One region of the Streptomyces alboniger genome, then DNA from elsewhere that is predicted to be linked to it. Evidence: predicted binding sites of a transcription regulator. Region 1 holds the regulator's gene; the other holds the start of a gene.
What was found. The regulator HrcA, encoded in region 1, represses chaperone genes, less so after heat shock. The targets are predictions, from matches to a motif close to TTNGCACTCNGNNNNNCNGAGTGCNAA.
Positions count from the first base shown of each region.

Region 2: groES (co-chaperone GroES) is a predicted target of HrcA. The motif match lies at 4,489-4,515, and genes of this name have one in related genera.

Region 1 is NZ_CP023695.1:2,599,784-2,608,898, forward strand. Features, by position in the region: gene CP975_RS11440 (S41 family peptidase) at 1-447, opposite strand, end outside; gene CP975_RS11445 (hypothetical protein) at 529-1,122, opposite strand; gene CP975_RS11450 (16S rRNA (uracil(1498)-N(3))-methyltransferase) at 1,204-1,950, opposite strand; gene CP975_RS11455 (nitronate monooxygenase) at 1,947-3,020, opposite strand; gene dnaJ (molecular chaperone DnaJ) at 3,259-4,395, opposite strand; gene hrcA (heat-inducible transcriptional repressor HrcA) at 4,396-5,412, opposite strand; gene CP975_RS11470 (MBL fold metallo-hydrolase) at 5,613-6,356, shown strand; gene CP975_RS11475 (DUF3097 domain-containing protein) at 6,392-7,267, shown strand; gene CP975_RS11480 (peptidase inhibitor family I36 protein) at 7,439-7,783, shown strand; partial or broken gene CP975_RS11485 (IS5 family transposase) at 7,893-8,568, opposite strand; gene hemW (radical SAM family heme chaperone HemW) at 8,844-9,115, opposite strand, start outside.
Region 2 is NZ_CP023695.1:4,712,850-4,721,964, forward strand. Features, by position in the region: gene CP975_RS21200 (TetR/AcrR family transcriptional regulator) at 1-316, opposite strand, end outside; partial or broken gene CP975_RS21205 (MFS transporter) at 438-1,888, shown strand; gene CP975_RS21210 (class I SAM-dependent methyltransferase) at 1,881-3,155, opposite strand; gene CP975_RS21215 (polysaccharide deacetylase family protein) at 3,238-4,164, shown strand; gene groES (co-chaperone GroES) at 4,662-4,970, shown strand; gene groL (chaperonin GroEL) at 5,108-6,736, shown strand; gene CP975_RS21230 (SDR family NAD(P)-dependent oxidoreductase) at 6,922-7,695, opposite strand; gene CP975_RS21235 (LysR family transcriptional regulator) at 7,807-8,715, shown strand; gene CP975_RS21240 (WhiB family transcriptional regulator) at 8,776-9,105, opposite strand.

The DNA of each region.
Region 1 (9,115 bases):
GAGCAGCAGGACCTGCCCGTCGGGGCCGTGCGCGGCGTCGCCGACCGGGCCGTAGGGCAGGGTGGCCGCGGGGCCGCCGTCCAGCGGCACGGCCCGCGCCCAGCTGCGGCGCAGGGAGGCCTGGCCCGCGGCGCTGACGGCGAGGACCTGCCCGTCCGGGGTCCAGCCGCGCACGCCCGTCTTCCATGTGCCCCAGTACGTCAGCCTCTTGGAGGGGCCGCCGTCGACGGGCGCGATGTGCACCTCGGGCGCCCCGTCGCGGCTGGACGTCCAGGCGACGGTCGTGCCGTCCGGGGAGAAGCGGGGGTGGTTCACGGGCATGTTGTCGGCACTCACCCGCCAGGCGCGGCCCCCGTCGAGGGGGGCGACCCAGACGTCGTCCTCAGCCGTGAAGGCGGTCAACTCGCCGTGGATGTGCGGATACCGGAGGTACGCAGTCTGAGTCACACCACCCAGCCTAGGCAGGCGGCGGGCGGCCCGGCAGCGGTTTGGATCACTTCGTCCCCGGCCGCCGCCGGTGCCCGCCGGTCACTTCCCCGGGGCGCAGTCGCAGGTCGCGGGCGGCGGGTGCGGAGTGACGGTCACCGTGACGGTCGTGGTGGGGCCGGGCTCCGGCTCGTCGTGGGAGGGCGGCGGCTGGGAACCGGGCGGCGGGGAGGGCTTGCCGCCACCGTCGCCGTCGTCCGCCCCGCAGTTGCCGAGGACGTCGACCTGGAACCACTCCTTGCCCTCGACCTTGGCGGTGAGGTTGCCGCGTACGCACTTGCCGTCGACGACGGCGCGCACCTTGCCCGTGATGGTGATGTCCTTGCCGTCCTCGGACTCGCCCTGACAGTCCACCTCGACGACGGACTCGGGTGTCGGAGCGCCGCTCTTGGGCGTCACCCGGTCCTGGTAGCGGGCCGTGCAGCTGATCCACGCCACGTCGAGACGCTGCCGCTCCAGCTCCTTGGTGCCCATCTCGTCGACGGTGAGCGCGACCGCGGAGGTGTTCAGATCACCGCCTACGGGCTCGCACGCGCCTGCTCCCAGCGCGGCGACACCGACGAGCCCGACGGCGCCCAGGATGGGCCTCCGCCGTTTCCATACGTTCCGCTGCTGTAACCGCCTCAATGCCCCCATAGGCGGCAGGGTGCCACCCCGTGCGCCGGTGCGGTAGACCGCTTGCGGCCATCTGTCGACCCGCGCCCGCCGCGGCGGGCGTCAGGACCAGCGGCCGGTGCGGCCGAGGAGCAGCGCGGTCGCCGCGGTCCCGGCGGTCGACGTGCGCAGCACGCTGCGCCCGAGGCGGTACGGCTTGGCGCCCGCCTCGGCGAAGGCCGCCAACTCGTCCGGGGAGACGCCCCCTTCGGGCCCTACGACGAGAACGATCCGCCCGCTCGCCGGCAGTTCCGCGGTGGCCAGCGGCTCGCTGCCCTCCTCGTGCAGGACGGCCGCGAAGTCGGCGCCCGTGAGGAGGGCGGCGACCTGCTTGGTGGAGGCCGCGTCCGCCACCTCCGGGAAGCGCACGCGGCGCGACTGCTTGCCCGCCTCGCGCGCGGTGGCCCGCCACTTGGCCAGCGCCTTGAGGCCGCGCTCGCCCTTCCACTGCGTGATGCAGCGCGACGCGGTCCACGGCACGACCGCGTCGACGCCGGTCTCGGTCATGGTCTCGACGGCGAGTTCACCGCGGTCGCCCTTGGGCAGCGCCTGGACGACGGTGATCCGCGGCTCCGCCTCGGGCTCCTCGGCCACGGAGCCCATCGTCACGACGAGCCGGTCCTTGCCCTCCGTCTCCAGGACCACGCACTCCGCCCACCGTCCGGCGCCGTCGGTCAGGACGACGTCCTCACCGGCGCGCAGCCGCTTCACGGAGACGGCGTGCCGCCCTTCGGGCCCATCGAGTACGTACCGTCCGCCGCCGCGCACATCCCCGTCGAACCGTTCGACGACGAACACGGGGGCGGTCACGCCGCACCGTCCCGCGTCGACGCGCCCTGGGCCTCGGCCAGTTCGGCCGCGAGGACCTCCACGAGCTGTCCGGCGGGCAGTTCCCTGGCGAGCCGGTGGCCCTGCCCGGCCCAGAGCGCCATGCCCTGCGCGTCACCGGCCTTCGCGGCGGCCTTGCGCAGGCCGCTGGTGAGGTGGTGCACCTGGGGGTAGGCGGCGGGCGCGTACGGGCCGTGCTCGCGCATGAACCGGTTGACGAGGCCGCGCGCGGGCCGTCCGGAGAACGCCCGGGTCAGCTCGGTCCGCAGGAACATCGGATTGGTCATGGCCCGCTTGTGCAGGAGGTTGGCGCCCGACTCCGGGGTGACCAGGAACGCCGTGCCGAGCTGGGCGGCGTCCGCACCGGCCGCGAGCACCGCGGCGATCTGCGCGCCGCGCATCAGGCCGCCTGTCGCGACGATGGGAATCTGCACGGTCTCGCGGACCTGCGTGATGAGGGAGAGCAGCCCGATCCCCGCACCGTCGGCCTCGGGGTTGTCCTTGTGGGTGCCCTGGTGCCCGCCCGCCTCGATGCCCTGCACACAGACGGCGTCGGCACCGGCCCACTGGGCGGCCTGGGCCTCCTCGGGCGTGGTGACGGTGACGACGGTGAGGGTGCCGACGCGCGCGAGGGAGTCGAGGACGTCGCGGGTCGGGCAGCCGAAGGTGAAGGAGACGACCGGCACCGGGTCGTCGAGCAGGATCGCGAGCTTGGCGTCGTACCCGTCGTCGCGCCCGCTGTCCGGGTCGCCGAGCTGCGTCTCGTACCAGGTGGCCTCACCGGCGAGCTGGCTGCGGTACACGTCGACGGCCGCGGCGTCCGCGTACTCGGGCTGCGGCATGAAGAGATTGACGCCGAAGGGCCGCGAGGTCAGGCCCCGCAACTGCTTGACCTCCTGGTACATCCCGTCGGCGGTCTTGTACCCGGCGGCGAGGAACCCCAGCCCACCGGCCTCGGAAACGGCCGCGGCCAACTGCGGACAGGAGGCACCGCCCGCCATGGGGGCCTGCACGATCGGAAGGCGACACAGCTCGGTCAGCACGGAGGACATAACGGCATCGTGCCACGCCCCCACCAGCCAACCGAATCGCACCCCGCAAGGGGCGCGAACAAGCCCCGTAAGGGGCGCGGGGCCGTGACACAAGCGGCTCCGCCGCGGGGCGCGAACAAGCCCCGTAAGGGGCGCGGGGAACTGCGCGAGCAACCACAACGCACCCGCGGGAAAGACAACAAAGCGCCCCCGGCACGGGAAGACCCCGCGCCGGGGGCAAGCGGCACCACCCAAGGCGCTACCGCCCGTTGAACGCATCCTTCAGCCGAGAGAAAAGCCCCTGCTGCCCCGGCTGAAACTGCCCCGTGGGCCGCTCCTCGCCCCGCAGCTGCGCAAGCTCCCGCAGCACCCGCTCCTGCTCGGGATCGAGCTTCGTCGGCGTGAGCACCTCGACGTGAACGATGAGGTCACCGCGCCCACCGCCCCGCAGATGCGTGATGCCACGCCCGTGCAGCGGGATCGACTGCCCGGACTGGGTGCCGGGGCGGATGTCGACCTCCTCCATGCCGTCGAGCGTCTTCAGCGGCACCTTCGTGCCGAGCGCCGCCGCCGTCATCGGGATGGTGACCGTGCAGTGCAGGTCGTCGCCGCGCCGCTGGAAGACGTCGTGCGGCAGCTCGTGGATCTCGACGTAGAGGTCACCGGCGGGCCCGCCGCCGGGCCCGACCTCGCCCTCGCCCGCGAGCTGGATCCGCGTGCCGTTGTCCACACCGGCGGGGATCTTCACCGTCAGCGTCCGGCGCGACCGGATGCGGCCGTCACCGGCGCACTCCGGGCACGGCGTCGGCACGACCGTGCCGAACCCCTGGCACTGCGGGCACGGCCGCGAGGTCATGACCTGGCCGAGGAAGGACCGCGTGACCTGCGACACCTCACCGCGACCGCGGCACATGTCACACGTCTGAGCGGACGTCCCCGGCGCGGCACCCTCACCGCTACAGGTCGTACACACCACGGCGGTGTCGACCTGGATGTCCTTGGTGGTCCCGAAGGCGGCCTCGTCGAGGTCGATCTCCAGCCGGATCATGGCGTCCTGGCCGCGACGCGTGCGCGAGCGCGGTCCGCGCTGCGACGCCGTCCCGAAGAACGCGTCCATGATGTCGGAGAAGTTGCCGAAGCCACCGGCGCCGAAGCCGCCCGCGCCTCCGCCGCCCGCCTGGGACAGGGGGTCGCCGCCGAGGTCGTAGACCTGCTTCTTCTGCGGGTCCGACAACACCTCGTACGCGGCGTTGATCTCCTTGAAGCGCTCCTGAGTCTTCGGGTCCGGATTCACATCCGGGTGAAGCTCACGCGCCAGCCTCCGGAAGGCCTTCTTGATCTCGTCCTGGGAAGCGTCGCGGCGCACGCCGAGTACGGCGTAGTAGTCCGTGGCCACTTACGACTCCGCCAGGATCTGTCCGACGTAACGTGCCACTGCGCGTACTGCTCCCATCGTTCCCGGATAGTCCATGCGGGTCGGTCCGACCACGCCTAGTTTCGCGACTGCCTCGCTCCCCGAACCGTAGCCGACCGAGACCACGGAGGTGGAGCTGAGGCCCTCATGGGCGTTCTCATGACCGATCCGTACGGCCATGCCCGAATCCTGCACCTCACCAAGCAACTTGAGGAGCACGACCTGCTCCTCAAGGGCTTCGAGAACGGGCCGGATCGTGAGGGGAAAGTCATGTCCGAAGCGGGTGAGATTGGCGGTCCCGCCGATCATCAGCCGCTCCTCGGTCTCCTCGACGAGTGTTTCGAGGAGGGTGGAGAGGACCGTCGCGACCGTACCGCGGTCCTCGGTCTCGAAGCTCTCGGGCAGGTCCTGCACCAGCTGCGGCACATCCGCGAAGCGGCGGCCCGCGACCCTGCTGTTGAGGCGCGCCCGCAGATCCGCGAGCGACGTCTCGCCGAAGGGCGCCGGACAGTCGATCATCCGCTGCTCGACCCGGCCCGTGTCCGTGATCAGTACGAGCATCAGCCGGGCCGGCGCGAGCGAGAGCAGCTCCACGTGCCGCACCGTCGACCGCGTGAGCGACGGGTACTGCACGACGGCGACCTGCCGGGTCAGCTGCGCGAGCAGCCGGACCGTGCGCCCCACCACGTCGTCGAGGTCGACGGCGCCGTCGAGGAAGTTCTGGATGGCGCGCCGCTCGGGCGCGGTCATCGGCTTGACGCCCGCGAGCTTGTCGACGAAGAGGCGGTAGCCCTTGTCCGTCGGGATGCGCCCGGCGCTGGTGTGGGGCTGGGCGATGAACCCCTCCTCCTCCAGCGCCGCCATGTCGTTGCGCACCGTGGCCGGGGAGACGCCGAGACTGTGCCGCTCGGTGAGCGCCTTGGAGCCGACCGGCTCCTCCGTCCCGACATAGTCGTGGACGATGGCGCGCAGCACTTCGAGCCTGCGTTCACTGAGCATCGCGCACACCTCCAGCCGTCATCCGTCGCGGTGGTCCCCTGCCTGGCACTCAACGCGGGTGAGTGCCAGCCTGTCAAAAGGTCAGTGTACGGCCGTCGGGTACGGCCCCGGCAAGGCCGGACGCCACCGGACCCCATCGAGCCGTCCGGGCCCGCCCGAGCGGCCGTGCCGAGGCGCACCACAGCGGCTAGCGTCACCGTATGGATGTGGAACCGGCATGGGAAGCCGCGGGCTGGGAACGGCTCGCGCCGCGGGTGGGGCGGTGCCGCCTGCCGGTCTGGGACTGCACGGCGGGCCTCGTCGTCGGCGACGACGCCGCTCTGATGATCGAGGCGGGGTCGAGCCTGGCGGAGGGCGCGGCGCTGCGGACGCGGGCCGGGGAGATCCTCGGCGGGGGCCGCCGCGTGACGCATCTCGCGTTGACGCACCCGCACTTCGACCACGTCCTCGGGGCCGCGGCCTTCGCGGGGGTGGAGGTGTACGGCGCGGTGGGCATCGACACGGTGTTCGCCAGGGGCGCCGACGAGCTGCGGGCGGACGCGGTGCGGCACGGCGTGGACCCGGAGGCCGCGGCGGAGGCGGCGGACCTCCTCGTCCACCCGCGCCACTTGGTGTCCGGCGAGTGGACGCTCGACCTCGGCGGCGGCGTGCAGGTCCTCCTCGCGAACGTGGGCCCCGGCCACTCGGGCCACGACCTGGTGGTCCTGGTGGCCGGTGGCGACGGCGGGCGGGAGATCGTCTTCTGCGGTGACCTGGTCGAGGAGTCGGGGGAACCGCAGGCCGGTCCGGACGCGGTGCCCTCGCAGTGGCCGGCGGCGCTGGACCGGCTGCTCGGCCTGGGCGGGGAGGACGCGCGGTATGTGCCGGGGCACGGTGCGGTGGTGGACGCGGCTTTTGTCCGTGCGCAGCGCGCCACACTGGCGGCCCGCTTCGGCGTGTCGTAGCGGGCGGTCCGCGCCTTTTTCCTATCGTCGCCGGAATGCGCCCACCCGTCTCCCGCCGCCACCCCTCCGAGGGCCCTCCGGGCCCGCAGCGCCGTATGTACTCCGCCGATCTCACACCACCTTGGAAGAAGCCGAAGCCCGTACCGGAGGTGGCGGCGGACGCCGGCCTCGTGGTGGAGGAGCTGAGCACCGGTTTCTGCGGGGCGGTGATCCGCTGCGAGAAGACGGCGCAGGGCCCGACGGTGACGCTGGAGGACCGCTTCGGCAAGCACCGGGTCTTCCCGATGGAGCCTCGGGGTTTCCTCCTGGAGGGCAGGACGGTCACGCTCGTGCGCCCCTCGACGGCTCCGGCTTCCCCCGTACGTCCTTCTCGCACCGCGTCCGGCTCGGTGGCCGTGCCCGGGGCGCGGGCCAGGGTCGCCCGAGCCGGCCGCATCTACGTGGAGGGCCGCCACGACGCGGAGTTGGTCGAGCGAGTATGGGGTGACGACCTGCGCATCGAGGGCGTGGTCGTCGAATACCTGGAGGGCATCGACGACCTGCCCGCGATCGTCGCGGAGTTCTCCCCGGGCCCCGACGCGCGCCTCGGCGTCCTGGTGGACCACCTGGTCCCCGGCTCCAAGGAGTCCCGCATCGCGGCCCAGGTCACCGGCGCGCACGCCCTGGTGGTCGGCCACCCCTACATCGACGTGTGGGAAGCGGTGAAACCGTCCTCGGTCGGCATCGACGCGTGGCCCAGGGTGCCGAGGGGGCGGGACTGGAAGACGGGCGTGTGCGAGGCGCTGGGCTGGCCGTCGAACACGGGGGCGGCGTGGCAGCGGATCCTGGGCTCGGTGCGCAGCTACAAGGACCTGGAGCCGGCGCTCCTCGGCCGCGTCGAGGAACTGATCGACTTCGTCACGCTCCCCTAGGGCCTGTCCGATAGATCAGTGGCCGGGGTGTGAACCGGGTTCCCCCACATGGCCGCTGCGGAAAGGTTTCGGCGTTCGCGAACGGGTGAAAGCTCGCTGCTCCCCGTCTTGAGTCGGTGGTGGCATGGACAGCCTGGGGAGGAATCCACCCCTCCGTCTAAGGATGCCCTCATGCGTTTCCGTACTTCCCTCGCCGCCGCCCTGGGCGCGCTCGCGCTCGTCGTCACCCTGCCCACCTCCGCCAACGCCGCGACCGGCCAGTTCGTCTTCACCTACAACCGCGACGGCAAGACCATCGAGGCCAGGCTCAACGACCCCAAGGGCCGCGAGTGCATCGACCTGGCCGAGGTCGCCGACCCGAGCGCGACTCCCGCGCACTCCCCGCGTAACCGCACCAACAGCATCGTCACCGTCTATAGCGACCTCGAATGCGAGGGCGAGTCCTTCTCCCTGAGGGCGTACAGCGGCTTCGGCGGCGAGGGCCTGAAGTTCCGCTCCGTCATCTTCAACCAGTAGCCCCGCCGCCGACGGCCCTTCCGGCTGCTCCAGTCTCAGTGGGTGAGCGACGGCTGGAGGGGCCCGGTGCTGCACCCAGCAGACGCTTCTTAGACATCGGCCCACCTGATCAGGGACGAATCCAAAGGCGTACGGAAGCGACGGTCACGCTGCCATGGAACACGTACGCTCTCTTGTCGAAGCGGGTGGCCACGGCCCGATAATTCTTCAACCGGTTGATCAGCCGCTCCACCTCGTTGCGACGCTTGTAGACCGTAGTGTCGAAGCCGGTGGGCCTGCCGCCCGCGCTGCCGCGCCGCTTCCGGCTGGCCCGTTGGCCCTTTCGCCCGGAAATGGTGTGCTTGATCTGCCTGCGCCGCAGATATCGGCGATTCCGGAGCGACGAGTAGGCTTTGTCGCCGCCCAGATGACCGGGGCGAGTACGAGGACCGCCACCGGCCGGCGATGCACCCTCACTCGCTTCCAGGACCGGAGCCATCTCCGGCGCGTCACCCCCCTTGCCCCGGAGTGACCAGCGTGGCCAACGGCCGCAATCCGCCCTCACCGACTACGGGGATCTTCGCCGTCAGCCCGCCCCGGGAACGGCCCAGGCCCTCGTCGGGACGGTGCTGCACCGGACGGCTGCCCTTCCCCGGAGTGCGTGGCGCCTCCCTGCGAGCGCCCGCGGCATGCTGGTGAGCCCGGCACACCGTGGAGTCCACGCTCACCATCGACCAGTCGATACCGCCGGTCGCGTCGGCATCAGCCTGGACAGCCCGCAGAACCCTCTCCCACGTGCCATCAGCATCAGTCAGATCGCCTCGCCCCACGCTGAGATGAACGATCAAGACACAAGCCAGTCACACGACCCACCGGACAGGCCCTAGCGGGACCTGGCCTCGGGGCACTTTCACGGCCTCTCCCACCCACCCGCCCGTTTACCCCGCATCAACCACTCCCGCAGAGCCCACCCGGAGACCGAGCGGGCGGGCTGGTGGGAGAGTGAGCGCCGGGCGCCCCCGACGGGCAGAGGCGGTGGAGGCGCAGAGCTAAAGCCGCAGCCTCAGGCGCCCCGCCCGCATCAGTCGACCAGGTCCCGTACCACCCCGTCCGCCAACAAGCGCCCCCGCAACGTAAGCACCGCACGCCCGCCCGCGTAGGGCCCAGGCTCCAGCAGCCCCTCCGCCAGCGCCCGGCGCGCAGCCGCGAGCCCCGCCTCCTTGAGGAGGGAAAGCGGGCAGCCCTCGCGGAGCCGCAGCTCCAGCAGGATCCGCTCGACCCTGCGGTCCTCCGCGGACAGCACCTCTCGCCCGGCCCCCGGCGACCGCCCCGCCGCGAGGGCCGACGCGTACG
Region 2 (9,115 bases), 2.1 Mb from region 1:
CGTGCATGTGCAGGGTCACGGCGAGGAGGCGCTCGCGCGGGTCGGCCGGCAGCTCGGGGCGCGGGACCGTGGCGGCGGTACCGGCGAGCGTGAGCATCAGCAGCTCGTCCTTGTCGCGTACGTGGTGGTAGAGCGCCATCGGCGTCGTGCCGACCTCCTTGGCGACCCGGCGCATGCTCAGGGCCGCCACGCCCTCCTCCTGAAGGATCCGGCGGGCGGTCGCGACGATCGTCTCCGGTTCCAGGCGACGGGGGCGCCCCACGCGGCGCTTCTTCGGCTCGCCGGATGTCGTCCCTGGGTCTTTCTCTGCTGCCACCCGCCCATTGTCGTGCCTGCCCGCGCGATCGGGACTTGCGGAGTTTCTATACGCGTATAGTAATGTGCCGCGCATGGTGAACAAGGTGCGGAACAAGGTGCGGAACACGGTGCGGAGCAAGGTGCGGAACAAGGGGGACTCGAACGCCTTACAAGGGCGTTGGCTCCTGCCAGTGCTGCTCACCGTGCAGTTCCTCGTCTCCCTCGACGTGTCCGTCGTCAACATCGCCCTGCCCGACATGGGCGACGACCTCGGCTTCGCCCCCGGCTCGCTGCTCTGGGTCGTCAACGCCTACGCGCTCGCCTTCGGCGGCCTGCTCATGCTCGGCGGACGCCTCGCCGACCTGGCCGGACGTCGGCGCACCCTCATCTGGGGCTTCGTCGTCTTCGGCGTGGCGAGCCTCGCGGGCGGGCTCGCCCTGACGCCGGGTCAGCTCATCGCGGCGCGGGCGGTGCAGGGCGCGGGCGCGGCCGCGCTCGCGCCCGTCGCGCTCACCCTGATCACCGTCAACTACGCGGCGGGGCCCGCGCGTTCGCGGGCGCTCGGCCTCTCTGGGGCGTCGCGGGAGCGCTCGGCGGCGCGGTCGGGATCATGGCGGGCGGACTGCTCACCGACTGGGTGGGCTGGCGCTCCGTGATGCTCGTCAACGTCCCCGTGGTGCTCGCCGCGCTCCTCACCGCCCGCCGCGGGGTGCCCGTCGACCGCCGCACCGGGCCCGCGCCCCGCCTCGACGTCACCGGCGCCCTGCTCGTCACGGCCGGGGCGGCGGCGCTCGTACTCGGCCTCGTGCGCACGGAGACGTACGCCTGGGGATCCGGCACCACGCTGGGCACGCTCGGCGTCGCGGCCGTCCTGCTCGCGGCCTTCGTCGCCGTCGAGGCCCGCAAGCGGGAGCCGCTGCTGCGGCTCGGCCTGCTCGGCACCGCCCACCGGCCCGTGCTCTCCGCGAACGTCTTCTCGCTACTGATGTCGTCGGGGCAGTTCGCCGCCTTCTACTTCACCTCGCTCTACCTCCAGCAGGTGATGGGGTACGGGCCGACGGCGGCCGGTGCCGCGTTCCTGCCGTTCTGCGCGGGCGTCGTGGCCGGGTCGACGGTCGCGGCCCACGCGGTCGGGCGGGTCGGCGAGCGGGCGCTGCTCGTGGCGGGCGGGCTGCTCGGGGCCGCCGGGTTCGGGTGGTTCGCGCTGACGGTCGAGGCGGGCGGTACGTTCCTCGGCTCGATCCTCGGACCCTCGCTGGTCGCGAGTGTCGGCATCGGCATGTGCTTCGTACCGCTGGGCACGGCCGCGACCAGCGGGGTCGCCCCCGAGGAGGCCGGCATGGCCTCCGGGCTGCTCAACAGCTCGCGTCAGCTCGGCGGCTCGCTCGGCCTCGCGGTCCTGGTCACGGTCGCGGCGAACGTCACCGGCACGGGGACCGACCGGGCCTCCCTCGCCGAGGGGCACGCGGCGGCCTTCGCGGTGTCCGCGGGACTGCTGGTGGCGGCCGCGCTGGGGACGGCCGTGCTGCACGGCCGCCGTCCGTCGTCGCCCGTGCCGCCGGCGCGGGACAGCGCCCCGGACCTCACGGGGCCGGGTGGCCGATCAGCATCGTGGGCGCCCCGGCCACCCGCGTCAGGAACACCGTCGCCGCGTTCTTCCCCCGCGGCTTCACCTTGCGGCGCAGTTCCTCCGGTTCCACCGCCGAGCCCCGCTTCTTCACCGTCAGGATCCCGACCTCCCGCTCCCGGAGCAGGGCCTTCAGCTTCTTGACACCGAAGGGGAGCCGGTCGGTGATCTCGTACGCCACCGCGTAGGGCGTCGCGTGCAGCGCGTCGGACGTGACGTACGCGATGGTCTCGTCGATCAGTCCGCCGCCGACCCGCGCCGCGACCTCGGCGACCAGATGCGCACGGATGACGGCGCCGTCCGGCTCGTACAGGTACCGCCCCACGGGCCGCACCTCGGGGTCGGGAAGCATCGCGTCGAGGGAGCTCCACAGGGAGACGTCTTGGGGCAGGAGCGTCGCGCGGTGCGAGGCGGGCGCGTCCGTGCCGAACCACAGCACGGCCTCCTTCACATCGCCGCCGTCCGAGATCCACTCGGCCTCGGTCCCCGCGGGGATCGCCTCGTGCGGGATCCCGGGGGCGATCTTCAGCGCGGCGCGCGGGGCCTTGCGGGCCGCCTGGACCGCCCAGGACAGCGGCGGGGAGTAGGACTCCGGATCGAAGATGCGGCCGCGCTTGGAGGAGCGCCGCGCCGGGTCCACGAACACCGCGTCGTACGCCGATGTGTCCACGTCCGTGACATCGGCCTCCCGGACCTCGATGAGGTCGGCGAGCCCGAGCGCCTCGGCGTTGGCACGGGCGACCGCGCAGGTCAGCGGGGAGCGGTCGACGGCGAGCACGGAGATCCCGGCCCGTGCCAGGGCGATCGCGTCACCGCCGATGCCGCAGCACAGGTCGGCGAGGGTACGCACCCCCAGGCTCCTGAAGCTCTCGGCGCGGTGCGTGGCGACGGAGGCGCGGGTGGACTGCTCGACGCCGTCCGGCGTGAAGAACATCCGGCCCGCGTCCTTCGCGCCGAACTTCGCCGCCGCCCGCCGGCGCAGCCGCGCCTGGCCGAGGGCGGCCGAGACGAGCGGCGCCGGGTGCTCGCGGCGCAGCCGGGTGGCGGCGGCCAGCTCCTGCGCGGGCTCCACGTCCCGCACCTCGTCGAGCAGGGCCCGGCCCGCTTCGGTGCGCAGGGCGGCGAAGGCGGCGAGGGGATCGTCGAGGCCGGCGTCCTCGGTGCCTCCGGTGGCGCGGTGGGCGGCAGGGGCGCTCGGCGGCGGCGTGTTCGGGTCGTTCACCCGCCCCATTGTGGGCCAGTCGGTGGATGGTGCGCGGCCGGTGGCGGTGTCGGCCCCGGGGCACGCCGGTGAGCTGCGAGGATCCGGCGCCATGCAACTCGTACGACAAAAGGAAGAATCCGCCGCACGGCGGAAGAATCAGACGCGTGCCGTCGTGGCGGTGCTGACCGTCACGGCGATCGCCTCGGGCTGCGCCTCCGCGGGCGGCTCGGACGCCGTGAAGCCCGCCCACGGCCAGCAGCCGCTCAAGGCCCCGCCCGCCAGGGCCCTCGACTCCTACGCCCATCAGCTCGCCGTCACCCAGGCCGCCCGGGTCGCGGCCGCCAAGCGCTGGCGCCTCGCCAAGACCCCGCTGGCGGCGCCCGCGCCACCCAGGAAGAAGCCGCGGCTCAAGACCCGCAAGGGCTTCGAGGTCAAGGGCCAGGCCAAGCTGCCGCCGGTCTTCACTACCATCCCGACCAAGCAGAAGGTCGTCTTCCTCACCATCGACGACGGCGCCGAGAAGGACCCGGCGCTGCTGAGGATGATGAGCGACCTGAGGATCCCGTACACCGCCTTCCTCAGTGACTACCTGGTCAAGGAGGACTACGCGTACTTCAAGAAGATGCAGTCGCGCGGGGTCACCCTGAACAACCACACCCTCAATCACCGCTACATGCCCGGCCTCTCGTACAAGAGCCAGCGCCGCGAGATCTGCGGCATGCAGGACACCATCGAGAAGCGCTACGGCAAGCGGCCCGAACTCTTCCGCCCGCCGTACGGCAACTACAACGACGACACGCTGCGCGCCGCGAAGTCCTGCGGCATCAAGGCCGTGCCGCTGTGGAACGCGGAGGTCTTCGCCGACCGCATGGAGTACCGCGAGTGGGACCGTGACCTGCACCCCGGCGACATCATCCTCACCCACTTCAGGGGCCGCGAGGACTGGAAGGGCACCATGCCCGACATGGTCCGCAGGCTCATGAAGACGGTCACGGGCAAGGGGTACGCGGTGGCCAGGCTGGAGGACTACCTGTGACCCGGCGGGCGCGAGCGCACCGCCGCCTCCTCGCCGGGGCCCTGCTGTGCGGAGTACTCGCGCCCGCGCTGCTGACGTCCTGCGCGGAATCGGTCGACCCGATCGAGCGACTGGGCAGAAAGGCGGCGGAGAAACTACCGAGCCGCGAGCCCGCGGTCACCGGCGCGCCGAACGCTCTCGACCGCTGTCCACGGGAAACGAGGCCTCCGCGGGCCGCGGGAAGGGAACCCGGCGTCACCGAGAGCCGTTGCCCCGAACGAGGGAAAACACCGCCCGCCCCGGCGGCCCGGGGCACCGCGATCCGCTGAAGCCGGACGCAGTCGATTGGCACTCCGCTTGACCGAGTGCTAATCGCCGTCCTAGTCTCGCTTCTGGCACTCCCCGTTGGAGAGTGCCAATAGCGACGGGCAGGTCCGGCACCCGCGACGACGGATCCACCTGGTCGCCACACCTAAGACTGTTAACCCCGTGAGATCTCCGAAGGGGGAGACCGGATCGTGACGACCACCAGCTCCAAGGTTGCCATCAAGCCGCTCGAGGACCGCATTGTGGTCCAGCCGCTCGACGCCGAGCAGACCACGGCCTCCGGCCTGGTCATTCCGGACACCGCCAAGGAGAAGCCCCAGGAGGGCGTCGTCCTGGCCGTGGGCCCGGGCCGCTTCGAGAACGGCGAGCGTCTGCCGCTCGACGTGAAGACCGGCGACATCGTGCTGTACAGCAAGTACGGCGGCACCGAGGTGAAGTACAGCGGCGAGGAGTACCTCGTCCTCTCGGCTCGCGACGTGCTCGCGATCGTCGAGAAGTAATTCACCGCTTCACCTGCATCACCTGCTTCACCAGCAGATTTGCTTTTTGAGCTGCGCCCCTGGTCACCCCGCTGATTGCCGGGCGGCGAGGGGCGCGGTTCGTTCACCCGAGTTTTCGAGAGGGCTGAATCGCTCCCATGGCGAAGATCCTGAAGTTCGACGAGGACGCCCGTCGCGCCCTTGAGCGCGGCGTCAACAAGCTTGCCGACACGGTCAAGGTGACGATCGGCCCCCGCGGCCGCAACGTCGTCATCGACAAGAAGTTCGGCGCCCCGACCATCACCAACGACGGCGTCACCATCGCCCGTGAGGTCGAGGTCGAGGACCCGTACGAGAACCTCGGCGCCCAGCTGGTGAAGGAGGTGGCGACCAAGACCAACGACATCGCTGGCGACGGCACCACCACCGCCACCGTGCTCGCCCAGGCCCTGGTCAAGGAAGGCCTGCGCAACGTCGCAGCCGGCGCCTCCCCGGCCGCCCTGAAGAAGGGCATCGACGCCGCCGTCGCGGCCGTCTCCGAGGAACTGCTCGCCACCGCCCGCCCGATCGACGACAAGGCCGACATCGCGGCCGTCGCCGGTCTGTCGGCCCAGGACCCGCAGGTCGGCGAGCTGATCGCCGAGGCGATGGACAAGGTCGGCAAGGACGGTGTCATCACCGTCGAGGAGTCCAACACCTTCGGCCTGGAGCTGGACTTCACCGAGGGCATGGCCTTCGACAAGGGCTACCTGTCCCCGTACATGGTCTCCGACCAGGAGCGTATGGAGGCCGTCCTCGACGACCCGTACATCCTGATCCACCAGGGCAAGATCTCCTCCATCCAGGACCTCCTGCCGCTGCTCGAGAAGGTCATCCAGGCCAACTCCTCGAAGCCGCTCCTGATCATCGCCGAGGACGTCGAGGGCGAGGCCCTGTCGACCCTGGTCGTGAACAAGATCCGCGGCACGTTCAACGCCGTCGCGGTGAAGGCCCCCGGCTTCGGCGACCGCCGCAAGGCGATGCTCGGCGACATGGCCACCCTCACGGGCGGCACCGTCATCGCCGAGGAGGTCGGCCTCAAGCTCGACCAGGTCGGCCTGGACGTGCTCGGCACCGCCCGCCGCGTCACCATCACCAAGGACGACACCACGATCGTCGACGGCGGCGGCAACAAGGCCGACGTCGAGGGCCGCGTCGCCCAGATCAAGGCCGAGATCGAGGCCACGGACTCCGACTGGGACCGCGAGAAGCTCCAGGAGCGCCTCGCGAAGCTGGCCGGCGGCGTGTGCGTCATCAAGGTCGGCGCCGCCACCGAGGTGGAGCTGAAGGAGAAGAAGCACCGTCTGGAGGACGCCATCTCCGCGACCCGCGCCGCGGTCGAGGAGGGCATCGTCTCCGGTGGTGGCTCCGCTCTGGTCCACGCCGTCAAGGTCCTCGAGGGCAACCTCGACAAGACCGGCGACGAGGCCACGGGTGTCGCGGTCGTCCGCCGCGCCGCCGTCGAGCCGCTGCGCTGGATCGCCGAGAACGCCGGCCTGGAGGGTTACGTCATCACCTCCAAGGTCGCCGAGCTGGACAAGGGCTTCGGCTTCAACGCCGCGACCGGCGAGTACGGCGACCTGGTCAAGGCCGGCGTCATCGACCCGGTCAAGGTCACGCGCTCCGCGCTGGAGAACGCCGCGTCCATCGCCTCCCTGCTCCTGACGACCGAGACCCTGGTCGTCGAGAAGCCGGCGGAGGAAGAGGCGGAGGCCGGGCACGGCCACGGCCACGGTCACTCGCACTGACCGCTGCGCTCGCTTGAACGGTGACTGAGGCCCGGCTCCCTTGCGGGGGAGCCGGGCCTCAGCCTTTTCGGGGCGCGTCTGCCGGGTTGCGCTGTCTTTGCCGGGTGCGGGGAACTGCGCGAGGACGGACCACGGCCCGCGGTCGGCGACGAGCACCGACCCGGCAGACGCGAGGCCCATAAGACCTACTGAGGCCCGTACTTCCGCCCCGTGCGGGACGTGACGCCTCCCAGGAGGGACCTCGGCGCCACCTTCGCCAGGCCCATCAGGGCCTTGTAGCGCGGATCGGGGATGGAGACGGTCCGGCCCCGCGCCAAGTCGGCCAGCGCCGCCGCCACCAGCTTGTCCGCGTCGAGCCACATCCAGTTGGGGATGTTGGACGTGCCCATCCCGGCCCGCTCGTGGAACTCCGTACGCACGAAGCCGGGGCACAGCGCCATCAGCCGCACCCCGCTGCCCGCCAGGTCCTTCGCCGCGCCCTGCGTGAACTGCACGACCCACGCCTTCGAGGCGCCGTACGTGCCGCGCGGTACGAACGCCGCGACCGACGCGACGTTCACCACTCCGCCCCGCCCGCGCTCCCGCATCGGCTCCGCGGCCGCCGACGTCAGCCGCAGCACCGCCTCGCAGTGCACCTTGAGCATGGTCAGCTCGTCGGCCATCGGGACTTCCAGGTACCGGCCCTTGTTGCCGAACCCCGCGTTGTTGATCAGCAGATCGACCGGGTCCCTGCGGTTCGCCAGCCGCTTCTCGACGGTTTCGATGCCGCCGTCGGTGGCGAGGTCCGCCGTGAGGACCTCCGCCTCGATGCCGTGCCGGTCGTGCAGTTCGGTCGCCTGCTCGCGCAGCCGCTTGGTGTCGCGCGCCACCAGGACGAGGTTGTGGCCGTCGCCGGCGAGGCGTCGCGCGAAGGCGGCGCCGATGCCGGCGGTGGATCCCGTGATCAGAGCCGTAGTCATGGACCAAGGCTAGTGAGCCCCGATGACAGGCGTGTGACACACGCACCCCACTGCCTCAAAGGAGCGTCGCGACATTTCGTGGCAGGCCCAAGCCTCGCTTATGCTCGGAGCATGATCGAGGCCCGTCATCTCCGTGTCCTGCGCGCCGTGGCCACCACCGGCTCCTTCTCGGCCGCGGCCCGCGAACTCGGCTGCACCCAGCCCGCGGTGAGCCAGCAGATGAAGGCCCTCGAATCCTCCACGGGCACGCCGTTGCTGATCCGTACCGGCCGCGAAATGCGCCTGACGCAGGCGGGGGAAGCCCTGGTCAGGCATGCCACGGGCATCCTCGCCGGGCTCACCGCCGCGGAGGAGGAGGTCGCCGCCATCGCGGGCCTGCGCGCGGGCCGGGTCCGGCTCGTCTCGTTCCCCAGCGGCAGTTCGACGCTCGTCCCCGGCGCCCTCGCGGCGCTGCGCGCGGCCCACCCGGGCACGCGTGTCTCCCTCGTCGAGGCCGAGCCGCCGCGCTCGGTGGAGATGCTGCGCGAGGGCGACTGCGATGTGGCGCTGGCGTTTCGCTACGACGGCGCGTCCGAGGGCGCGTCCGCGGCGGAGGAGTGGGACGACCTCGTCGTACGGCCCCTGCTCGCGGACCGGCTCGTCGGTCTCGTACCCGAGGGGCACCGGCTCGCCGGGGCAGAGGCGGTCACCATCGGGGAATTCGCCGACGAGCCGTGGATCGCGGGCTGCCCGCGCTGCCGCAGGCAACTGGTCGAGGTCTGCGAGGCCGCCGGCTTCGTGCCCCGGATCGATTTCGCGACCGACGACTACCCCGCGGTGATCGGCCTGGTCGGCGCGGGCCTGGGGGTCGCGGTGCTGCCCGAACTCGCGATCGAGTCGGTACGTCCCAGGGGCGCCCGCACGGTGACGGTGGAGCCCGCGGTGCGGCGGGAGATCGTCGCGCTCACGCTGCCGGACCTGGCGCAGGTGCCGGCCGTCGCCGCCACGCTGGACCACCTCGCGCGGGCGGCGGCGCGCTGACGGGCAGCCGCCGGCCCGAGCGTTTGCAGAAACGTTCCTTCAGTGGGATGACACGGCATCTCAGTGGTGCGTGACAGGTCTCCCCGCCGACGCCGCCGCCGTCACCAGGCGATTGCGCGCCCGCCCCATGAGTTCCTCGCGCTCGTCCTCCGTCAGTCCGCCCCATACGCCGTACGGCTCGCGCACCGCGAGTGCGTGAGCGGCGCACTCCGCGCGCACCGGGCACCGCATGCAGACCTCCTTGGCGGAGTTCTCTCGCGCGCTGCGCGCCGCGCCCCGCTCGCCCTCCGGGTGGAAGAAGAGCGAGCTGTCGACCCCGCGGCAGGCCGCGAGGAGCTGCCAGTCCCACAGATCTGCGTTCGGTCCGGGAAGGCGGGAGAAATCTGCCATTGCTGGTCCC